DNA from 4 places in the Paenibacillus sp. XP01 genome. Region 1 is predicted to be linked to each of the others. Evidence: riboswitches for the same ligand, from Rfam matches in the RefSeq annotation. Region 1 holds a riboswitch; each other region holds the start of a gene.
The links. A riboswitch is a leader RNA that binds a small molecule or an ion and turns the genes downstream of it on or off. The one in region 1 is predicted to bind cyclic di-AMP.
Positions count from the first base shown of each region.

Region 1 (5,594 bases):
CAAAAACGCGGCCTGGTGGAAAAAATTCCTCGCCTTCGTCGGCCCGGGTTACATGGTTGCCGTCGGATATATGGACCCCGGCAACTGGGCGACCGACATATCGGGAGGCTCGCAATTCGGGTATACGCTCCTGTCGGTAATCCTCATTTCGAATCTGATGGCGGTTGTGCTGCAAGCACTCGCAGGCAAACTCGGCATCGTTACCGGACGCGACCTTGCCCAGGCTTGCCGCGAACGGTTCAGCATGCCTGTAGTCATCATGCTGTGGTTGTTATGCGAACTCGCGATCGCTGCAACCGATCTCGCCGAGGTGATCGGGTCGGCCATCGCCCTGAAACTGTTGTTTAACATTCCAATGCTGTATGGCGTCATCATTACCGTAGTGGACGTGCTGCTGGTCCTGCTTTTGCAAAACAAAGGTTTTCGGGCCCTTGAAACGCTCGTCATCGTGCTGATGGCCACCATTGCCCTCTGTTTCGGCATCGATCTGTTTCTCGCCAAACCGGACATGGGCGGAGTGCTGCACGGCTTTGTACCCAGCGCGGAAATTTTGCAAAACCCAGCCATGTTATACATCGCGATCGGCATCATCGGGGCTACCGTTATGCCCCATAACCTGTATCTGCATTCGTCCATCGTACAGACCCGCCAGATCGAGCAGACATCCCGTGGCAAAAGAGAAGCGATCCGTTACTCCACCATGGATTCCACGATCGCTTTGACGCTGGCCCTGTTCATCAATGCCGCCATTTTGATCGTGTCGGCGGCCGTTTTCCACAGTGCAGGCATGACGCAGGTCGCCGAAATCGCCGATGCCTATCACCTGCTGACGCCGCTGCTGGGCACAACGATCGCAAGCGTTCTGTTCGGCGTTGCCCTGCTTGCTTCCGGCCAGAATTCCACGCTGACAGGAACCCTGTCCGGACAGATCGTCATGGAAGGTTTCCTGAACATCCGGATTCCCGCCTGGCTGCGCAGGCTGGTTACACGGCTTATTGCCATCATCCCGGCCGTCATCGTTACCGCCATTGCCGGCGAACACGGTACCGAGGAACTGCTCATTCTGAGCCAGGTCATTTTGTCTTTGCAGCTGCCGTTTGCCGTCATCCCGCTGGTCATGTTTACGAGCGATAAAAAAAGCATGGGCGAGTTTGCCAACAAACCATGGCTGAAAATAGCATCCTGGTTTATTGCTGGTATCATCGTCGTCCTGAACGTGTACCTCATTATCCAGACTTTCGCACTCCTCTAAAAAAATAAGGCTGATCGTCGCAAGCACCGGAGTGCCTGCACGATCAGCCTTTTCTTCGATGAAACGGAGGATGAACACAGCATTATAATGTAACTATTAATGAAACCTAATCCTCGCCAGGCAAAAACAGCGGCAGCAGCTGCTCCAGCGATTCAACCGTCCAGTCCGGCTGCTCGTCCGCCGAGCGTTCAGGCTGAAACCTTCCGTAACCTTGCAATATGCGTACAGTGCGCATGCCCAGTTTGCTTGCCGGAACGATGTCGTTATCGATTCGGTCCCCAATCATAACAGCCTCATCAGGCTCGCATTCCGCCTGCTTCAACGCTACCGCGTATAATCCGGGATCCGGTTTGGATACGCCCTCTTCTGCCGAGCATGCCAGGACGTCCACGTATTTGCGCAAGCCATACCTTTCAAGCCGCTCTTCCGTGCCCAGGCTTTGATTGGCAATGATGCCGATCCGATAACGGCCGGATAACGCATGCAGCACACGCTCCGCAGCAGCAAAAGGATGCTCAAGCTCCTTCCGGAACTTCAGTTTTTCCTGAATCCGTGCCCGGTGCTCCTCATGATCGATCAAGGTACGAATAGCTACCCGCATCGGCCACTGCTCGTACTTGCTGTAACATTCGACAAAGATCTCGCGCACCTTTTCGATGTTCACATGATACCCGAGCATTCGGGCTTCCCGCACAAACTGGCCGATGATGTCGTCCACCGGCTCCCACTCATCCACCAACGTATCCCCAACATCAAAAAACAACCATTTGATACCACCAATATCCGGCACGTTACTCCTCCTTGCTCACCTTGAACGCATCCTCCCAATCATCAACGCGAGCCTCATCCGGCGAATCTTTTACCCTTCAAAAGGTCGCTGTTTTCAGGCCCGTCTTCCAACATTAAAAAAAGAAGACCCGTATCCAGAAAGAGTCTTCTTGGTTTTTCACACATATAATTAAGCTAATTATAACAGCCGCCTAACATCGGATCAATCACCAACAGCCCGCCCTTATCCGTTGAGCAGAAATCCGACCTCTCCATTCATCGAATACACGATCCGATCGGCACCCATACCGCGATAAATGCCTTTGGGATGGCTCTGTTCCGTAATGACGCACAACGTCTTGGATGTCCACGATCTGCAGATTTGCAGATAACGGCAGGTGAGATTAAGGCTGTTCTCAAAAATAAAAACATTGCCCACATTTCCCTGCGGCAGAAACCACTTTTGCGCCGATGCCGTATTCATGCGAATGACGTTCTCTACGCCGATCCGCCGCAATTTGCGTTCTTCGCCCGCACTGTTCGTCAGCACGGCAAAAGGTACCTTTTTGTACATCAACAGCTTCACAAATTTGCGCCCTGCTTCATTCGGGGCCGTGACCAAAACCATCTCGTTATCCATTATTCGTTCCTCCCTCTGACGTGAAAAGACAACAAAAAAGAAGCGTGGGGGACCAAGGCCGCCCGAACGCTTCTTCAATCCATGACAAATAACATTCGCCATGAATAACGTACGGCTTGTTGCCTCTCCCTTTAACGCTTACGAGGTTAGCTGACGGATTCGGGCGCGAGAGTCGCCCTATTTCCGGCATAGCCGGAAAATTCACCCCATAGATGCATCGCATCCGATTGGTTCCCCCGTTTTCCATTCCGACCGGAACGGAAACTCAGCGATTAAAAACATCGTTCATGTTATCGATATGAATCATACACCCCTGACAAGTCGGTGTAAAGTCGGTGCAGCTCTCCGAAAAGGCAGATTTATGGCACTTTGCTTTAATGAGATCGCTTACATATATACTAATCTCCACCTTTCTCGTTTAAACTATCTAATTCTCGCTCTGGTAGAAATTCCACATGATAACGGAAAGGAAGAAACAAGACACTGGCATCCCAAATGATTCCAATTATAATTTTGCATTAATTAATTGCATCAAATATAATAGAGATATAAAAAGATCACCGCATCGATACTACTCATTTGGAGGCGAATATTATGTCCATCTACGATTACAAAGTGAACACGCTTCGTGGCCAGGAAGTCGAAATGTCCCAATACCGCAACAAGGTCCTGCTGATCGTCAACACTGCGAGCAAATGCGGCCTAACCCCGCAATACGAAGGCTTGCAAAAGCTGTATGACAAGTTCCAGAACAGCGATTTCGAAGTATTGGGGTTTCCAAGCAACCAGTTCGCTCAGGAAAAGGGCTCTTCCGACGACATCGCCGAATTTTGCCAGATGAACTATGGCGTCAGCTTCCCGATGTTCGAGAAGATCGACGTGAACGGCAGCAGCGCCCACCCTCTTTTTCAGCATTTGACCAAAGAAGCGCCAGGCCTGCTAGGATCGAAGGCCATCAAATGGAATTTCACTAAATTTCTGGTCGACCGGGACGGCCGCGTGCTCAAACGTTATGCTCCCCAAACGACGCCTGATCAGATTGAAGCCGATATTGCGGAGCTGCTGCATCAATAACAACATTTCAACAGAGATGGATTGATGTCACGATGCATTCATTTTTCATAAGGTCATCCCCTTGAAGAACCGTGTTGCAGCCCGGAAAGGCTTTTCGAAAAATCGGTGATGCAGCACGGCTTTTTTATGCCTTTTTGCAGAAAACAAAAAAAAGAAGCATTCCGATGATCGGAATGCTTCTTTTGTTCTACTTCATTATAATGCGGTCGAGAGGACTCGAACCTCCACGGGCGTACGCCCACTACCCCCTCAAGATAGCGTGTCTGCCATTCCACCACGACCGCATGTCGTATTAGCGGCAACAAAAATGATTATACAGGGTTTCAAAGGAAAAGTAAAGCTATTTTTAACATTAAATTTTGGTGCCGAATGTATCGTCATTTTCCAACATCATATTGCATAAGATGGTATCTGATTTGAACATTTCGCCATCATTTTATTTTCGGTTCTGAAGCAATTCCGAACAATTACATAACATAATATTAACACGGTAAGGATAATAAAATAACATATTTTATTTCACAAATCAAAAATACAGCTTACCATTGACAAAACGCAGACATTTGTGTAAATATATATATCATATAATTCGGATTTTTACCGATATAAGTGATTTAAAACCTGCAACAAAGTCATATTATATTACACAAAACGAACATAGGAGGCGAAAATGGTGAACCGAGGAAATAAGCTGCTCGATTATGTCAAACTGCTTGATTCCTCTATCCAGGTCGGAGGCTTCACCCATTTCTTCGGCATGGATACGCACATCCAGGATGGGAACATTCGCAATGCCGCTGATCTCGAATCGTTCATGCGTTGTCAGATGCATCCCAGCATCACCCGCCTTGAAGGGATGGCCATCAAAGGCATCTATAGTGCCGCCGACCAAAACGACACCTGGCGGCTGGCACTAATCGACAAACTCGTACATGTACAGCGCACCCCTGCCAACCAACGAGAGCAAGCGAGCTCCATGGGCAAAAGGCTGATCAAACTCGCACACGCCCTCCATCCATGGATTGATTTTTCTCCGCTTGAAGACACTTTAGCCAAATACGAATCCGTCGGCTGCCTCTCGACAGTCCACGCATGGGTCAATCACCACCTCGGCATTCCCGTCGAGGACGCTGTACAAGGTTATCTCCACTCAGCCATGAGCGCGTGCATAACCGAAGCCGCCAGAACTCTTGCCCTGGACGGCGATGCAAGCCAACAACTGTCTGCACGCCTGGCCGCAGACCTTGACCAGGAATGGGCACTGGTCAGCGCTTCCTCTACCGATGGACTTTCCCCTTCCGTCCCGACGTCCATCAAATCGCTTTTTCCCAGCTTCCACATGCTTGGAGCAGGCCTCCACGCTTTCAGGGCATAAACTCGCCTTCTTTTCTCCTCCAACTTCATCCACATGCCAAAAAAAGCACGCCGTCCCCAGCCGGCGTGCTTTTACCTTTCTTTCATAAAGACTAAAAAATACGCAAGTTCGTCATAAAACACTAAAAATAGAACTTTTTTACGTCTTTTTTAATTGTTACATGACGCAAATACGTATATAATTATCCATACAGCTCGCATTTACATCCATTCTACAACACAACAAGCCTGCTGAAAACTATGTTGAACTGAAGGTGAACCCTTTTGAACAAAAAGAAACCGGTGACGCCGTTTGGTTGGGCAATTAAACGAAGGCTGACCGAACTGCAAATGGATCAGAAAACATTTTGCGAAATACACGGTATCCCGCCATACCGCCTGTCCAATCTCATTCACGGAACGCGAAAAGCAACCCGATTCCGCCATCAGGTCGCAGACATTTTGCAAATTCCGGACGAGCTGCGCTGACCTTATCGACCTTTTTCT
Region 1 covers NZ_CP139481.1:1,509,282-1,514,875, reverse strand. Annotated here, with positions in the region: gene SNR34_RS06855 (Nramp family divalent metal transporter) at 1-1,252, shown strand, start outside; gene SNR34_RS06850 (HAD family hydrolase) at 1,359-2,042, opposite strand; gene SNR34_RS06845 (hypothetical protein) at 2,265-2,660, opposite strand; cyclic di-AMP (ydaO/yuaA leader) riboswitch at 2,781-2,941, opposite strand; gene SNR34_RS06840 (glutathione peroxidase) at 3,255-3,734, shown strand; tRNA gene SNR34_RS06835 (tRNA-Leu) at 3,936-4,018, opposite strand; gene SNR34_RS06830 (urease accessory protein UreF) at 4,408-5,109, shown strand; gene SNR34_RS06825 (XRE family transcriptional regulator) at 5,373-5,576, shown strand.

Region 2 (5,594 bases), 1.4 Mb from region 1:
GACCAAGGGGCCTTTTTTTTTAAGGTTTATTTTCAGGTATAATAGGATTAAATCCGCTCCGCAGGGGCCGAACAGGAGTGAAAAGCCAATGGGCGTAAAGCATGGACGGGATTATGAAGGAATATTGACAGATTTGACAGGGGCGATCGGCCGGATACCGGACCGGTATGTTTTTTTCGAAATGGACGAAGAAGACTGGACCCGTTTGGATGCTCCAGAGCAACTGGAGGTCGATGAAGCTTTGGCGGAGGATCTGTTCTATGCGCTCGGCACACAGCCCGTCATACCGGTGGGGAGCGGCGTCGTCATGCACGACAAGGACCTGCACCGGATTAACGTGTTGATCGGAGAAGAGGAACTGACCTTTGTTCCGTTGATCTGACCATGGGATATTTATCTTTGTTGTGGTGAACACAAAAGGTGATGCTTTCAAATCCGAGCCGGCATCGCTGCGAAACCGCGTCCTGGTTGGATTAAAGGCTTCGCCGTGGTAAGATAATAGTCATGGAAATGCGAGCGGGAGTACGGAAGGATGCCTATAATTTCCGTCCAAAGGGGAGGAAGATGACACATGGTTTTTTCGCAAGAGGAGATCGAAGCGTATTTGGAAAGGCTGGAAGGCTGGGAGCTGGAAGAGGGACGCTGGATTGTACGCAAGTTCGTTTTTTCCAGTTACATGAAGGGGATTGCGTTTGTGGATGAAGTAGCCGCGATCTCGGAGGCGTTCAATCACCATCCTTTCATTACGATCGACTATACGACCGTGACACTGCGATTGACGTCATGGGACGAAGGCGGCATTACTTCGGTCGATATCAAGGAAGCGGAACAGTATAATGAAGCTTTCGAGAAAATGAGCTCGGAATAACTGAAACGGTTATTGCATAACGGCTGGAAATGAGTGAAGCATACATGTCAGAACAGAATCAGATGAGGCCTCATATTGCTGTCGTGGGCAGCTTGAACATGGATCTGGTCGTGAAATCGGATATCATTCCGGAAGAAGGCGAGACCGTGACCGGAGAGGAGCTCCATTACCTGGCCGGGGGCAAAGGAGCGAACCAGGCTGTGGCAGCCGCGCGTCTTGGCGCCGAGACAACGATCATCGGCGCCATCGGCGACGACAGTTTCGGCCAGAGATTGATGGACAGCTTGACCGAAAGCGGGGTAGACGTTGCTCAGGTACGCGTACTGGATGAAATCGGGACCGGTACAGCCTCGATCTGGCTGTCAGGTGGAGATAACCGAATTATCGTCGTTCCTGGGGCGAACGGGAGCGTTGTGCCGGAAATGATGGATGAGGCTGATGCGGCAAAAAGCCTGAAGGAAGCGGCAGCCGTGCTGCTTCAGCTGGAGATTCCGCTGCCTGCGGTGACCCGCGCGGCTCAACTCGCGGCCGAAGGCAGCGCTCTGGTGGTGCTCAACCCGGCTCCCGCAGTGCCGGGTCTGCCTGAGGAGCTCCTGCGGTGCGTCGACGTGATTACGCCGAACCGCAGCGAGCTCGCCGTGCTTACCGGCCGGGACCACCTCCGGCCGGAAGACGTCGATGCGGCGGTCGCAGAGCTCGCCGCATCCCTCGGGGCCGCCGTCGTCACGACGCTCGGCCCCGAGGGGGCTGCCTACGCGGCTGCGCCAGGCGGCCGCGTACAGGCAGGGCAAGCCGGCGCATGCCGTGCGCCCGGCTATGCCGTGAGCGCCGTCGACACGACCGGCGCCGGCGATTGCTTCAACGGCGCGCTGGCGGTAGCCCTGGCGCGCGGCGAAACGCTGGACGCGGCCGTAGGCTTCGCCATGGGCGCGGCAGCGTTGTCGGTGACCAAGCTCGGCGCCCAGTCCGGGATGCCGACGGCGCGCGAGGTAGAGGCATTCCTCGCGGAGCGAGCGTCCAAATAGCCTTCTACAAGGCTTGGCGCTGCAGCAGCCGTGCTGCCTATGGTTTGCAATGGAAAAAGGCTCACGATCCTTCAATAGAGGGCCGTGAGCCTTTCTGCATGTGCACCCCATGCGAAGGGCCATGCTTGCGTATTATTTCTTCTCCGACAACCACATCGCAATGTTGGCGATTTCCTCTTCTTTCAGCTTGCCTTTGAAGGAAGGCATGCCGCCTTTGCCCTTGAGAATGACGGAGTAGATTTTGTCCACGTCGTCCTGGCTTCCGATCTTTTGCAGATTGGGGCCAACGGCGCCTTGAAGCTGATCTCCATGACAGGAGATACAGTTGGCTTTGACGGTCGCCTCCGCTTGGGCAGCGTCCATCGTAACTTCCGGCATGGTGGGTTTGGCCTCCTCAGCCACCTCCTCTTTCCCTGGAAGCGTAAACATTAACACGATTGCCAACGCGCATGCTGCAAAAAATATTCCGCTCATGATCCATTTGTGCATCCCTTAAGTCCCCCTCCAGAATGAAAGATCATCTTACTCCAACTGTCCATCTCATTATACCGGAACCGGGTGGGACAGCATAGCATTTTGTGGAAATTATCATAACCAATTACACCTTTGCAGGATTTGCGATGCTGGTTCACATATCATTCAATTCAACCGACTAATAGAGAGGCGGCCGTCCGGTAGAATTAAAAGCCTTCATAAACCATGCAGTGAAAAAGCTTCATTCCTTCCGGCGTCATTCGTTCATAGGTGTCGTGAATCGCAAATCCTGCCCTTTGATACACCCGAATGGCCCGATGATTCCAGGTCAGCACCTCCAGATCGATTTCATTTTCAGGATTGCGGCGCCGGGCCTCCTGGACGATGGCTGCCACGAACTCCATGCCCTGGCCCTGTCCGCAGCGCTCCGGCCTCATCCCGAGACCAATGCGCGTTACGCCTTCCAGCGGAAAGTATTGCGCGAATCCCGCTAATTCGCCATGCTCCGTGAGGACGGCGACATATTGTTCTCGTCTTAGCCGATCATCCCCAAATTCGATCTCAAGCGCCTTCATCTGTTCCCAAGGAAGGAACCCATAGATGTTGTACGGGGGATCATATGCCCAACTGCAGATCTGTTCGCCGTGTTCTTCCTGCATCGGAATAACGTTGAATGTGGTTGAACCTTCGTACACCACCGTGCCTCCTTTCCTGATGCGAAACAGGACAAGCTTTGAAAAAAGTGAAACAAAAGTCCTGTCTATTCCGTTATATATATTCATAATACGCCATTCGCCGTTTATATTATAACAGGATGGGTAAAATCATCATAAGGGCACGGACGCATGCAAAAAACCGCTGGGATCATTCCTGCGGAGAATGATGCCAACGGTTTTTGTTCAAGCTTCGTTACAGTATGACGTTGCCTAGCTTGTCCTTAGTCGAGTGCAAGCGTCTCATATGCGTCCGTGCTCATAATGCGTTTGGCGCCGATATAACGGTCAGCCCAATAGTTTTCGCTCAGGGAACTGATAGTTACACCTTTTGATGAAGAAGAATGTGCGAATTTGCCTTCGCCGACAAAGATGCCAACGTGGGAAACGCCTTTACCTGTCGTGTTAAAGAATACCAGATCGCCTGGTCTCATTTCCATGCGGGATACCGAATCGCCCATTTCGTATTGAGCGCTTGATTGACGTGCCAAATCAATGCCCAGCTTGTCGAATACATAACGCGTGAACCCTGAGCAATCGAAACCGCTAAGGGTTGTTCCACCGCTTTTATATGTAGTTCCCATTGCCGAATCAATGACTTCATCCATTTTAGAATCTGCGAATGCGCTTCCTGCCCCAAGCGATAGTGCGAATGTTAGGCTGAGTACAGCTGCGGTGATTTTCTTCTTAAACAAAAGATTTTTCCCCTTCCAACGCCTGCGAGGTTAGCTTAAGGATTCGGTTGAAGGTCCCCTATGATCCCTCTGTAGCAAGATCAATTCACCCATAACTGGTTCCCCCGCTTCCCAGGTGCCAGGAATTTGGCTTATCATGATGTGCACCTGTGAAATCAATATGACAATTTTAAGTAGTTACAATTATGAAGTTAAAGATTACAAAGTTGTTACTAAAAGATCACTGGGAATATTGTAACAGAGGTGTACCTGTTTGGCAACGTTTAACAGCAAATTTAGCAAAAAAATCCCCGACCTTAGACGGGGAAAGGTCGGGGATTGCTGATTTTAAAGCGTTTTTATAAATAAAAGTTAACATGGAGATGGTAACAAATTTGCTCGCCAACCCCTGACTTAATGTTTGGCGAGCTTGGATTGCCAAAGGCGAAAATGTGCGCATATTTTCCACAGGCTGAGGATGCAGCGTGCAAGCGGATAGGTTTGCTGCAGGATCAGTCCGGCAAGACCGGTCAACCACCAGGAGAACGAGGTGAATGCGCCGAAGAGGAGCAGGTGGAAAACACCGAGAATAAGGGCAATGCCCGTCACGGTCATAATGCTCCGGAGCGCGATCCACAGCGCGTGGAACGCGCTTTTTATCGGTTCATGGCTTTCTGGAGCCGAGACCCCGAACTGCATGTACAACAAGGCATGATGCACGATCCAGCCATAGACGATCCAGCCGGCGATATAAGGAATCCCGGGCATCAGCAGGGCGAGTGAATGGAACCCGTCCATCAGAATGGCATACAGCTTTGGCAGAAGCCAGTAGCCGGGCAACAAGATGAGCAAGGTTCGGGTCGTTTGCAGGAGCAGGATCGGCTTCCAAAGCTGGCGAATGCCTTTCACAAACGGGATACGTTCATCCGTTTGCTCGAAATGCTGCAGCGAGTACATCAGGCCGGCATGGATCAGGGGGCTGATTAGCATCCGCAAGAGCAGCATGGCCCCCAGAATCCAAAGGTATCGATGTACTTCCGGATGGGCAGACAGGCTGAGCTGGCTTTCCATTTTGAACAATAATGTGCTGAGTTCGCCCGCTTCAGGCTCGGGATAGCGCCGCAGGAGCGGCACGACTGCCGACTGTACCATCCGGAACAGGAAGTAACCCCAGACCAATTGATACAAGAATAAAAGCGCGGCAATGAACATGTGCTGGCGGACGAGAAACCAGCCTTCGCGTATTTTAGCTTTCACTGTTTCCACCTCACCATGTCAGACCTCCGAAAATGGCTTCTATTAGTTTGGTTGCGCCCAGGCTCCAGCGGAATTGGACGGGCTCATCCAGGCCGGCTTTTAAAAAATTGTTCATATGCCGGTTCTCCAGCACCATGCTGTACAGCGGATCGGTCATGGCCCAGGAGACGGGAGAAGAATAAGTGAGACGGTAAGTAATCCGCTCTTCCCGTCCATCCCATTGCTTGTTCACGACGTGGCCGTCTTCAAACACGATCCGAACGGGCACGCCCTTGTAATCACTGCCTTTTTTCTGGACCGTGATAGACGATTCATACCAGGTGTTACCTTCCTTTTGCACGGGTTTCACCGAGATTTTTTCAACCGCGAAGTCGGCCATGCCGCTGCCGTATACGTACTGGTTGAAATATTCGGACCACGAGGCTCGCGTGACCTGTTCCACCACCCTCTGAAAATCCGTGGAGGAAGGATGTTTGAACCGGTACTTTTTGACGTAGGTCGAAAGAATGCGTTCCATCGTTTTGGCGCCGACCTGCTGTTCGATGCCGAGAAGCACGAGTTTGCCGCGCGTATACACGTTGGA
Region 2 covers NZ_CP139481.1:107,698-113,291, forward strand. Annotated here, with positions in the region: gene SNR34_RS00500 (hypothetical protein) at 89-382, shown strand; gene SNR34_RS00505 (4a-hydroxytetrahydrobiopterin dehydratase) at 572-868, shown strand; gene rbsK (ribokinase) at 913-1,893, shown strand; gene SNR34_RS00515 (c-type cytochrome) at 2,026-2,382, opposite strand; gene SNR34_RS00520 (GNAT family N-acetyltransferase) at 2,574-3,026, opposite strand; gene SNR34_RS00525 (C40 family peptidase) at 3,305-3,775, opposite strand; cyclic di-AMP (ydaO/yuaA leader) riboswitch at 3,780-3,917, opposite strand; gene SNR34_RS00530 (hypothetical protein) at 4,169-5,011, opposite strand; gene SNR34_RS00535 (M1 family metallopeptidase) at 5,022-5,594, opposite strand, start outside.
Region 2: linked by a shared signal. The riboswitch ahead of SNR34_RS00525 (C40 family peptidase) and the one ahead of SNR34_RS06845 (hypothetical protein) in region 1 are both predicted to bind cyclic di-AMP.

Region 3 (5,594 bases), 1.5 Mb from region 1:
TTCTCCGCTGCGCAAAAGCAGCCTGAACCACTTCGAAAAAGAATGCTTCGTCCGGAACCCGAACAGGAGGCTCATCGCGGACCTTCAGCCGGATGACAGCCGATTCGACATTCGGCTGCGGAATAAAGACAGTATGCGGCACGATGCAAACCAGCTCTGGTTCGCTGTAGTATTGAACCGCAATGCTAAGGCTGCCGTAGTCCTTGGAGCCCGGAGCAGCTGCCATGCGCTCTGCCACTTCCTTTTGAATCATGACCACGATGCGATCTACCGGCAATTTTTCCTCGAGCAGCTTCATCATGATGGGTGTGGTCACGTAATAAGGCAGGTTGGCCACCACGCTTACCTTGTCCACCGAACCAAAATCATTGCGGAACAGCTCCGCCAGATCCAGTTTCAGCACATCTCCATGCTGCACTCTTACGTTGGAATACGGCTCCATAACCTCGTCCAGAATCGGCAGCAGCCGCTGGTCGATCTCTACGGCTGTTACAGTCCCCGCTACGCGAGCCAGGCGTTCTGTCAATGCCCCAATGCCGGGACCGATCTCCAATGCACCCTTGGACTCGTCCAGATCGGCAGCGTCTACGATTTTATTCAAAATATTCTGATCGATCAGAAAATTTTGGCCCAGACTTTTTTTGAAGGAAAATCCGTGTCGAGCGATAATTTCCTTCGTGCGTTTGGGTGTAGCAATTTCCAACCGTTCTTCCATGCCCTTCATGCTCCTCACATTCCTTCACGTTCAATTTTTGCCAGAGCGGCCAGGAACTCCTCCCGGGTAATCTGGAACACGCCCAGCCGCTTGTGAAACTGCTTGCCGTTGCAATAGCCGATACCCAGCAGATTGCCCATCTGCATCCGGCGTTCGGAAGCCCTGGGATGAATGATCAATCCCGCCTCGATCAGATCTTCCCAGTCAATCAGGCTAGGAACCCCTTCATACGATGTGTGAACGCGGGACAACGCCAGACGGATCGCCTCCGGCGAAGCATTCTCCACGCCAATATCGCCCTTGCGGGTAGCATCCGCTTCCGGAATGAACGCATGCTTGCAGCCTGGCACCTTATTCGCAATAATTTTGCGAATGCGCTCTCCGGCATGGTCCGGGTCGGTCAGCACGATGACTCCCCGTCTCTCCTGGGCAAGCGCAATGCGACTCAGGATGCGATCATTGATGGCCGATCCTCCCGTTTCTATCGTGTCGGCTTCCACCGCCCGCCGAATCGCTACCGTATCGTCACGGCCTTCCACCACGATCACTTCTTTTATCATGTTCGATTTCTCCCTTTCTAACGCAAAAAGAAGAGGAGGACCCTCTTCTCTGGCAAACGACGTGAAAAGCATTTGCTCCCACTGTCGCATATTCCGCATGATTCAATCATGCACTATTTTATAGCATTCCCTATTTAAAGTAAAACGATTTTAGTTCAGTTCCGGCTTCACCGGACCGATGACATATACCGTCTTGCCTTTCTTTCTTCCGAAGTTCAGGGCATGCTTCACGCTATCATAATAAACATCGATTTTGTTTCCTTTGATTGCCCCTCCCGTATCCTCTGCGCGACGGAAGCCGAGGCCTTCGATGTAAACCCACCAACCGATCGGAATCACTTTCGGATCCACGGCAATGGTGCGTCCTTCGGTTACCTTCGTACCGGAAGCCGTTTTGGTTCCGATTCCCGGTTCTTCGGCGGAGTACGCCGTCATGGTTACGTTTTTGAGGACTTTGGAATATTTGAACGTCGTGCCCGAAACCGTGATGACCTTGCTGCCCGAAGCAGACTTTTTGGTCGAGCTTGCCGTTGTAGCCGATTTAGTTTTCGAAGTTTGGGCCGATACGGTTTGAACCACAGGCTCTTCCTTGACAACCGGTTTTGCTTTGGTTCCCACCGCAATGACTTTATCCACGCGATTCGTAGTCACCGTCTTGCCGACCATTTTTTTGGAGACCAATTCTCCATCCTGAAATACCTTTTCGATATGCTGCACCAATGTGCCTTCCTTGCCATTCACGATGACTCGATTGTCACCCTTGTACAGGCTCGGGTCAGCCGTTTTGACCACTTTATATGCGATCGGCTGTTCAACGTCGACTGTACGCTTTGTTACCCGCACTACGCGAATTTTCATATCTTTCTTGATCGAAGTATCCAAGGCTGGATAGATTTTGTCTTCATTCCCTACGGTGATGCCTGCCTTTTGAATGGCTTCTTCCACCGATGCATCCGTTGTATACAGAGTCTTGGTGTCTCCGTCTGCCGTAACATTAACTGGAACAGCACGCTCGATGACGATGCGATCGCCATCCGTAATGGACCCGTTCAATGGCATGGATACCTCATCGTGAGGCCCTACCGTGATGGATTGCTCATCCAGCAATTCCTGAAGCAATCCTGTACGAGTCTCAACCTCTTGAGATTTGCCGTCAATCACCAGTGATATTTGTTTTCCGGCCTGACCATAAACGACTAACAAGATCATGATTGTAAGTGCGATTGAGAAAATAGCGATCAACGCAATTTGACGCAAGTTCTCATGCTTCCACCTCAACGCGTAAGACTTACTGGATGATCGTGACTCATGGGTCTCCTCTGGTTGGAATGCGCCCACTTCTCCGTCCTCCTTCATAGCCCCGCCGTCTAAAGTAATGCATGATGTCTTTGACGCGACTATACCGAAATTTTCTACAGAACGGGTCAAAACAACAACCGGCTCTGCACCATGAACCCTTCTTCGCAACATGAGATCAGTCATCCTAAAAAGAACTCTATGATGACCGCATTTCTTTTATTCAAAAACAAAAAAGCCAAAGAAAGAGCTAAGAGGACTCTTTCGTGGCTTCCGAATGATTTTGAATATCGGAAATTCATGCACGAGATTACCTCTCTTTTTCCGCTTGCGAGGTTAGCTGTCGGGTTCGGACGAAAGAGAGCCGCCCTATCTCCGGTCACCCGCTCATGGCGGATACCCTTGAATTCACCCCGAGACCCAAAGAAGAAATCAAATACGGCTTCGCAGTCCATCCGCTGCTTTTGGGTCAGCGAATGACGCGGATCGGGAAATTCACCGATATTCAAGCCCTATTGGTTCCCCCGCTCTCCGTGTTCGGAGACTCAGCGAGACTGGTTCATGAAAGTAAACGCTGCGTTCAAGGAAGAGTCCCTTTTGCTATCCCCCGAACATCTGTCCTTTTTCCACGCAACAATTCACTGAAAAGATGATATCCTGTTTCGATGCATGTTGTAAAGCAGCATTCAACTACGTTTTTCTAAATATTTGGTTAAAATATTGTAATAAACTTCGTTTATTTGGATCAAAAAGCAAATTCACTCCGTCTAGCTCGTTTTTTCACCTGAATTACTCCGATTTTCAACGAATCCCAAAACGTCCCATGGCATTTTTGTTCGTAATTGCCGCAATTTCCTCGACCGATACACCCTTGATTTCGGCAGCTGCCTCAGCCACGAGGCGAACGTGAGCCGTCTCGTTTCTCTTTCCTCGAAATGGATGAGGAGTAAGATAAGGGGAGTCGGTTTCGATATAAAACCGGTCCATCGGCACCTTGGCGAGTACCTCTTTTGGCTGCTTGGCATTTTTAAACGTGATCGGTCCACCGAAGGAAAGGTCAAAGTTCATATCCAGACAAAGTTTTGCCGTTTCCCAGCTCCCCGAAAACGAATGCATCACACCGCCGACCTCTGACGCCTTCTCTTCACGCAAAATTCTCACAATGTCTTCATGCGCGTCCCGGTTATGAATGACAATAGGCATCTTCAGCTCGCGAGCCAATCCGATCTGCTGGCGAAGAACGCGATGCTGAACATCCTTGGGGGAGGTGTCCCAATAGTAGTCAAGCCCGATCTCGCCAATGGCTACGACTTTTTCGTGTTTGCACAAATCAGCGATCCATTCCAGGTCGCCCTCCTGCATGGTGATGGCATCTTGGGGATGCCATCCGACCGCGGCGTAGATAAACTCGTACGTTTCGGCAAGCTTCATGGTGGATGGAATAGTTTCCCGATTAAAACCGACATTAATCATGCGTCCGACGCCAGCGTCGACAGCACGTTGAATGACCTCCTCCCTATCCTCGTCGAATTGCGGCGCATCCAGGTGCGTGTGAGTGTCGAATAACATCATGGTTACATCTCCTTCTCCTTAATGGTCTGTCCGGAAAAAAATAATGAATTACAAAATTATGTCGATCTACATTTACTCTCCATTAAAGCAGATTACTGTATCATAAAAAAAATAAGTGCAGCTTCAAGAAAAATAACGGCGTATATGGGCTGGAAGATGGTGAAGAACGGCATCCACTTTATCCTGCGGATAATACAGATGATGCTTTCCACGCTGTATGCCGCTAATCGAACGAACAATATCGGATACCTCGGATAATTCATGCAATTTATCTTGGCGATCCAGCAGCAAAATCTGTTTCTCCGTCGATTCGTCCGGACGAAACACATCATACGGAAGATCAGTTGGAAAATCAATTTCGACATCGTACTCGGGCTCCAGTCCCACTTCGGCGAAGGCCTTCCGAATGTCATCCATCAACGCTACGTCATGCTGTTCAATCTCTACGTATTTGTACAACCTGCGATCCATGAAGCGTTCGCACAGTTCTCGAAGAATGGCATCGTTCTCCTTACGCCATTGCATAAAGGCGGTCTGGATGAGCGCTTCATCCAATTGCAAATACTCCTTGACCGAGAGCGATCCCTCAAACAGCTGCGGCAGGGGATCCAGCATGAAACGGAAGTTAAAATTCTGCTTCATCAGTTGTTTGGCCCGTTTGAATATTTGCCTAAGAATGATTTCAGAGCTTCGTGTTACCGGATGGAAATAGATCTGCCAGTACATCTGATAACGGGACATCAGGTAATCTTCCACCGCATGCATGCCCGACTCCTTGACGACGATTCTGCCATGGTAGGGCCTCAACATTCGCAAAATTCGATCAAGGTCGATCGTCCCATAATTTACGCCCGTAAAATAGGCGTCGCGCAGCAAATAATCCATTCGGTCCGCATCCAGAGGGCTTGTGATCAAATTGACCACAATAGGTTTGTCGTATGTTTTCTGAATCACGGAAGCGACTTTCTCCGGAAAGTCGGAAGCATACCTTCTCAGAATCGCCCCCACTTCGGTATCGCCAAGAATAATACGACAGGTCCAATCTTCATGATGCATATCGAATGCCTCTTCAATGGAATGGGAAAATGGACCGTGCCCCAGATCATGCAGCAATGCTGCACAAAGGGCCACAATCTTTTCTTCTTTTGGCCAATCAGGATAATGGCTTCGTTCAAACTGCGAGATGATTTTGCGCGTAATCTCGTATACGCCAAGCGAGTGGGAAAACCGGCTATGTTCCGCACCATGAAACGTGAGATAGGATGTCCCTAACTGACGGATGCGACGCAGCCGTTGGAACTCGGGCGTGTTGATCAATTGCCAAATGATTGGATCTTGCACATGAATGTAATTATGTACGGGATCTTTAAACACCTTTTCTTCCGTCAAGCGCTGCTCCATGTTAACTCACTCCTTTAAGATGATTTCCTGATCTAAGTCTACGATACGTT
Region 3 covers NZ_CP139481.1:30,131-35,724, reverse strand. Annotated here, with positions in the region: gene rsmA (16S rRNA (adenine(1518)-N(6)/adenine(1519)-N(6))-dimethyltransferase RsmA) at 1-724, opposite strand, end outside; gene rnmV (ribonuclease M5) at 730-1,275, opposite strand; gene SNR34_RS00145 (resuscitation-promoting factor) at 1,426-2,613, opposite strand; cyclic di-AMP (ydaO/yuaA leader) riboswitch at 2,881-3,132, opposite strand; gene SNR34_RS00140 (TatD family hydrolase) at 3,373-4,143, opposite strand; gene SNR34_RS00135 (HD domain-containing protein) at 4,267-5,544, opposite strand.
Region 3: linked by a shared signal. The riboswitch ahead of SNR34_RS00145 (resuscitation-promoting factor) and the one ahead of SNR34_RS06845 (hypothetical protein) in region 1 are both predicted to bind cyclic di-AMP.

Region 4 (5,594 bases), 2.7 Mb from region 1:
AGTGCTGCCCATTTTCGAATAATGAAATGAACCACACTTTCCAATATAAGTAAAATAACAAACGAAACAACCGATACAAGCAAGGCTTCACCCAGATGTCCTGCCGTCGAAATCGAAGTGGCAAGCACGTAGCCCTGCGCAAACAGCTTCATGACCATTCGCGTCGTCACAGCCATGTTTCCGGCCTTCACTTCGGCAAAATCCTTATATTTTGTAAACAAGGAATCCACGAACATCAATATAAAGAGCAGCACTGAGCCTGAAAGCGTCCAGACCAACATCGCCAAAATGTTCAAATCCATTTACACAGCCTCCAAAGTTCAACATAACCCACATTTAAAAGCGAAGAAGAAACCATGTTTCTTCTCCGCCAGATGGGTACACACACTCTCGCTCGTTCGAATCTTATTTTTCGTACTGTTTCAATAAAGCGGCAAGTTCATCTTCAACCGCTTGATCTTTGCCCAGTTTTTCGAACTCCTCATCGAGCGATTTGCCTTTGGATGACATTTCATTGCTGGCTTCGGCTTGAGCTTCCATTTGCAGCATTTTTTCTTCCATGCGCTTCATGCCGGCGCTCGCCGTATCGGAACTGAACCCGTTAAGAGCCTTGTTGATTTCGGTTTGCGCCTTGGCTGCGTTGTAACGAGCAACGAGGGTTTCGCGTTTGTTTTTCATCTGTGTCAGCTGTTTGCGCATCTCATCCAGTTTGCCGCGCAGATTGTCGGCTGCCGCCTTGTTCTGGTCGTAGCTGACTTTGTATTCGGCCATTTTTTCTTCAGCGGCTTTTTTCTCTTCAAGCGCCCGCCGGGCCAGGTCTACGTTCTGGGCGCGTGCAGCGGTATGAGCTTGTTCCTCGCGTTTTTTTACGAGCGCTTCCTGTTCTTCATAAAGCTGTTTGAATTTTTTCTCGATGGCGATCTGGGCTGCAACGGCTTTCTCCGCATCCTCCAGATCCTCTTGCATGTCCCGGATATATTGGTCCGTCATTTTGATTGGATCTTCTGCCTTGTCGATAATAGCGTTAATGTTTGACATCGTTAAATCACGCAATCGTTTGAAAATGGACATTTAATTTTCCTCCTAGTCGATAATACAACCCTGTATATAATTATACATACGTCGCAATCGTCTGTCCGTTTCAATTTTCAATCAAAAATTTGTGAACCCCCGTTATAGGAATGAACGGCATCGTTCACCAAACCATTCGTATGTTCGGACGGGTTTAAATGTTCATCAAGCAGCCTTTCCGCAGTCTGCACAATTTCGTCGATTTGCATGCGCGTAATGCCATTGTAATGAATGCCCATAATGACGGTTACGGTCGTTCTGAGATGCTGCGCCGCTTTACGGGCAAGACGCTCGCACAGTTCCTGTTCCTTATGCCCCGGAATGTGCATGACCGAACCGTTAATGCGTTCCCCATCCGGATAATATGTGGCGACTGCACCGATATGCGCTTTTCCTCCTGTCACCAATAATACGCGGTCATCCCCGGTTTGAATTGCTTGAAGCTTCATCGTTTTCAAATCGAACTCATTCATCTGCGTCCACCCAACCTTCATGTTTTATGTATTTTCTGGAATTATGAGCCTCATTCGTCGCAAAGACAATGAAACACTTCACATCCCGCATAAACCATTGCGATCCCGGGAATACCAAAAAAGAACGCATTCTTGAAAGGAGGCTGCTGTCATGCGTGTTCGCCTCAACGTGGCCATTGGGATCGTCTGCATGCTGCTTTGCGTTAGTTTCTCTCCCTTACGACCTGCTGAGGCAATGGGAAATCATTCGGTTCCTGAAAGGGAGTCCAAGGAAACCATCCATTCATCGGAGGAAGAACAGCTGACTCTGGGACAGCTTCGGCGAAAATATGCAGATACTTTCAAGACCAACGGTCCGTCGACCAAACGGGTCGCTTTAACTTTTGACGATGTGCCTGATCCTCGATTCACGCCTCAAGTGTTGGATGTTTTAAAAGAACATCATGTACGGGCTACTTTTTTCATCGTAGGCAACCGTGCTGAGAAACATCCTGACCTGGTTAAACGCATCGTGAAAGAAGGGCATGTCGTCGGCAATCACAGTTACAATCACCCCCAATTCAGCAAATTGTCCATGAGCGCATTCCGCAAACAGATTTTGCGAACCGGGGAAATCATACAGAGACTGACAGGATATACTCCAAAAATGATTCGTCCTCCGTACGGGGATATTAATGAAGAGCAGCTCAAATGGGCAGCCAGGAACCACTACAGCATCGTAAACTGGAACGTGGATTCATTGGATTGGAAGGGCATCCCCAAAGAAAAGGTCAAAGAAAACATATTATCTGCCGTCAAACCCGGCTCCATTATTCTTCAACATGCCGGTGGCGGCGTCGGGGCCAATCTCAGCGGGTCGGTAGAGGCATTGCCGGAGGTGATCACGGAGCTGCAAAAAAGAGGATACAAATTGGTCACTTTAGATGAAATGCTGCAAATGCCCAAAAACAGAAAAACCGTAAAATGACCGGATGCAAAAAGGTGTTCGCTTCACTCACGCTTCGTGATTGAACGAACACCATCGTCGATTTATTTCAAAATAAAGAGTTTCACGTCCTGAAACCCGAATGAACTTACGGATTGTTTGCTTCCGGGGATGAAAATATCAATGCGGTTTCCTTTGATGGCAGAACCCGTATCACGCGCCGTAGCCACAAAAGCCTGTTTAGGCAATCCCGGATGGCTGTGTCCAGTCACCAACACTTTGGTTCCGAGCGGGATGATCTTAGGATCTACCGCGATGGTACCGAGCTCAAGGTCGTTGCCGAAATAATCAACAGATCCCCACTTCCCGTTCTCGGAAGGGTCCGCCGAATACCCTGTAGCGACAACGTTCAATGTCTTGCTGTAATCAAACGTCTTGCCCCACGCCTCTACGACTTTGTCTTCATTGTTTACGTCCAGACTGGCAGCAGTTACTGCATTGGCCTGAACTTTCGATGCTGAAGCTGCAGCGGATGCGGTGCTTGTTTTGCCCGGAATGTTGATTTTCACCCCGTCATAGATATTGTACGCGGAGATGCCCGTATTGGCCTTCATCAACGTGTCGAGAGCAATGTTGTATTTCTTGGAAAGCGTATAAAAGGTATCTCCTTCTTTGGCCACATGGACGGAATCTGCGTGAGCCGGGACAGCCTGGATCAATACGGCTGCTGCTAACATGGCTGTTGCGGTTTTGACGATGCGTTTCATCGAATTAAGTCTACCTCCCTTATTATGCCTGCGAAGTTAGTTGTCGGATTCGGATGGAGGAGACCACCCTATAGGTATAGATTTACACGTATTGCTTATGTACGCCCTAATTCACCCCAAGCAGCTGCAAGGATGCGACTGCCCCTCTACTGCATCATTACTTCCCCCGCACCTTCCGTTAAGAAAGTTTCGGCACGACTAATATATCACAATATTGTAACCATGGTGCCTAGTAATTGTTACCAATCTGCGATCGCTTCCCCTTGTAATTCAGCGTATGTCCATTGTTTCATGGGAATCCGGGGTTTCGAATGGTCGCTCGTTCCCGCATAGATGGTAACAGAAAAGTTACTTTTTCAATCCATAGCGCACCAATCCAAGCAAAAAACCATGCCTCCTTAAACAGCAGGCATGGTTTATCTTGATACTCCAATGATCGGCTAAAGCACCTTTGCCAAAAAATCGCGGGTACGTGCATGTTTGGGTGCACCGAACACTTCTGAAGGCGTTCCGTCTTCTACGATCACTCCGCCGTCCATGAACAAAATGCGATCCCCAACTTCGCGGGCAAAGCCCATCTCATGGGTTACGATGACCATGGTCATGCCGCCTTCGGCAAGTCGTTTCATGACATCCAGCACCTCGCCGACCATTTCCGGATCAAGCGCGGAGGTCGGCTCATCGAACAGCATAACGTGCGGCTGCATGGCGAGCGCCCGGGCAATGGCGATACGCTGCTTCTGTCCGCCTGACAATTGGCTTGGATAAGCATTCTTTTTGTCGTAAAGGCCCACCGTTCTCAGCAAATCCTCCGCGATCTTGTTTGCTTCCTGAACGGATTGTTTCTTCACCTTGATCGGGGCGATTGTCACGTTCTGCAGCACCGTTTTGTGCGGAAACAGATTAAAATGCTGGAAGACCATGCCCATTTTTTCACGGGTTGCGTTAATGTTGTGTTTAGGGTCGGTGATGGATACCCCTTCAAAATTGATTTCGCCTGAAGTCGGTTGCTCCAGCAGGTTCAAGCAGCGCAAAAACGTACTTTTCCCCGAGCCCGAAGGTCCGATGACCACCACGACTTCTCCTTTTCCGATCGTTACATCAATGCCTTTCAGCACTTCGTTTTTTCCGTAAGATTTATGCAGTTGTTTAACGTCGATCACTTGCACTCAACTTCCTTTCCAGTCGTCCCAACAGCTTGGACAAAATGAATGTCAGCACGAAGTATATGGCTGCGGCGATCAGGAATGGATTCAAGCCCTGATACGTAATGTTTTTGACCACGCTGGCCTGATACATGATATCGACCATACCGATCACCGAAATGATGGACGATTCCTTGATAATGGTAACGAACTCGTTACCGATCGCCGGAAGGACCGCTTTGAAGGCCTGCGGCAGGACAATAAAGCGCATCGCTGCAGCTTTGCCCATCCCCAAAGACCGAGCCGCTTCCATCTGTCCGCGGTCCACGCCTTGAATACCTGCGCGGAAGATTTCCGCCAAGTAAGCACCGCTGTTGATGGACAACGTAATAATCCCTGCCTGAAGCGGCGAGAAGTTAATGCTAAAGGTCAAAGCCAGGCCGTAATAAATGATCATCAACTGGACCAGCATCGGGGTTCCACGGATCAATTCGACGTATGCCGTACCGATCCAGCGCAGGATGGCTGCGTCATGGAGACGGAACCAACAGATGATCAGACCGATGATGACACCGAAAATGACGCCAAGCGCAGACAACAGCAAGGTATAGCCCACACCTGTTGCATAAAAGCTTTTGTATTGCCAGAACACTTCCAGAATATTCGGTGTTTTGGTTTCTTTTCCCGCCATCATTTGGCTCGCTTCGGTAACCATCTGAGGGATTTTGTTTTCGCTTTTCAGTCGGGCAAGCGTTGCGTTTACGGCGTTCAGCAGTTCCGTGTTTCCTTTGCGGATACCGATGGCGGCCTCTGCTTCTTCTTCGTCCGGCACTGCAGGCGCAAGCACGATGTTGTCATCCAGGTATCCGACGGCAACGGTGTCCTCCAGAATGGCTGCGTCGATACGATTGGTCTCCAATTGCAGCACAATATCGGAAATCTTGTCCAATGCAGTCAGCTTAGCACCGGCAATCTTCTGACCGATCTCTTCTTGAATAGAGCCTTTCTGCACGCCGATCTTCTGGTTCTCCAGCTCGGCCATCGTCGGGAACTTGTCCTTGTCCTCAGCGCGTACGACGATGACTTGCTTCGATTTGTAGTAGGTTTCCGAGAAGTCGATGCTTCTTCTGCGTTCATCGGTCGGGGTCATGCCCGAGATGACCATGTCGACGCGACCGCTCTGCAATGCGGGCAGAAGCCCGTCAAAGCCCAT
Region 4 covers NZ_CP139481.1:4,164,190-4,169,783, forward strand. Annotated here, with positions in the region: gene SNR34_RS18690 (DUF350 domain-containing protein) at 1-302, opposite strand, end outside; gene SNR34_RS18695 (PspA/IM30 family protein) at 406-1,071, opposite strand; gene lpdD (prenylated flavin chaperone LpdD) at 1,149-1,565, opposite strand; gene SNR34_RS18705 (polysaccharide deacetylase family protein) at 1,696-2,511, shown strand; gene SNR34_RS18710 (3D domain-containing protein) at 2,574-3,236, opposite strand; cyclic di-AMP (ydaO/yuaA leader) riboswitch at 3,246-3,441, opposite strand; gene SNR34_RS18715 (amino acid ABC transporter ATP-binding protein) at 3,677-4,399, opposite strand; gene SNR34_RS18720 (ABC transporter substrate-binding protein/permease) at 4,386-5,594, opposite strand, start outside.
Region 4: linked by a shared signal. The riboswitch ahead of SNR34_RS18710 (3D domain-containing protein) and the one ahead of SNR34_RS06845 (hypothetical protein) in region 1 are both predicted to bind cyclic di-AMP.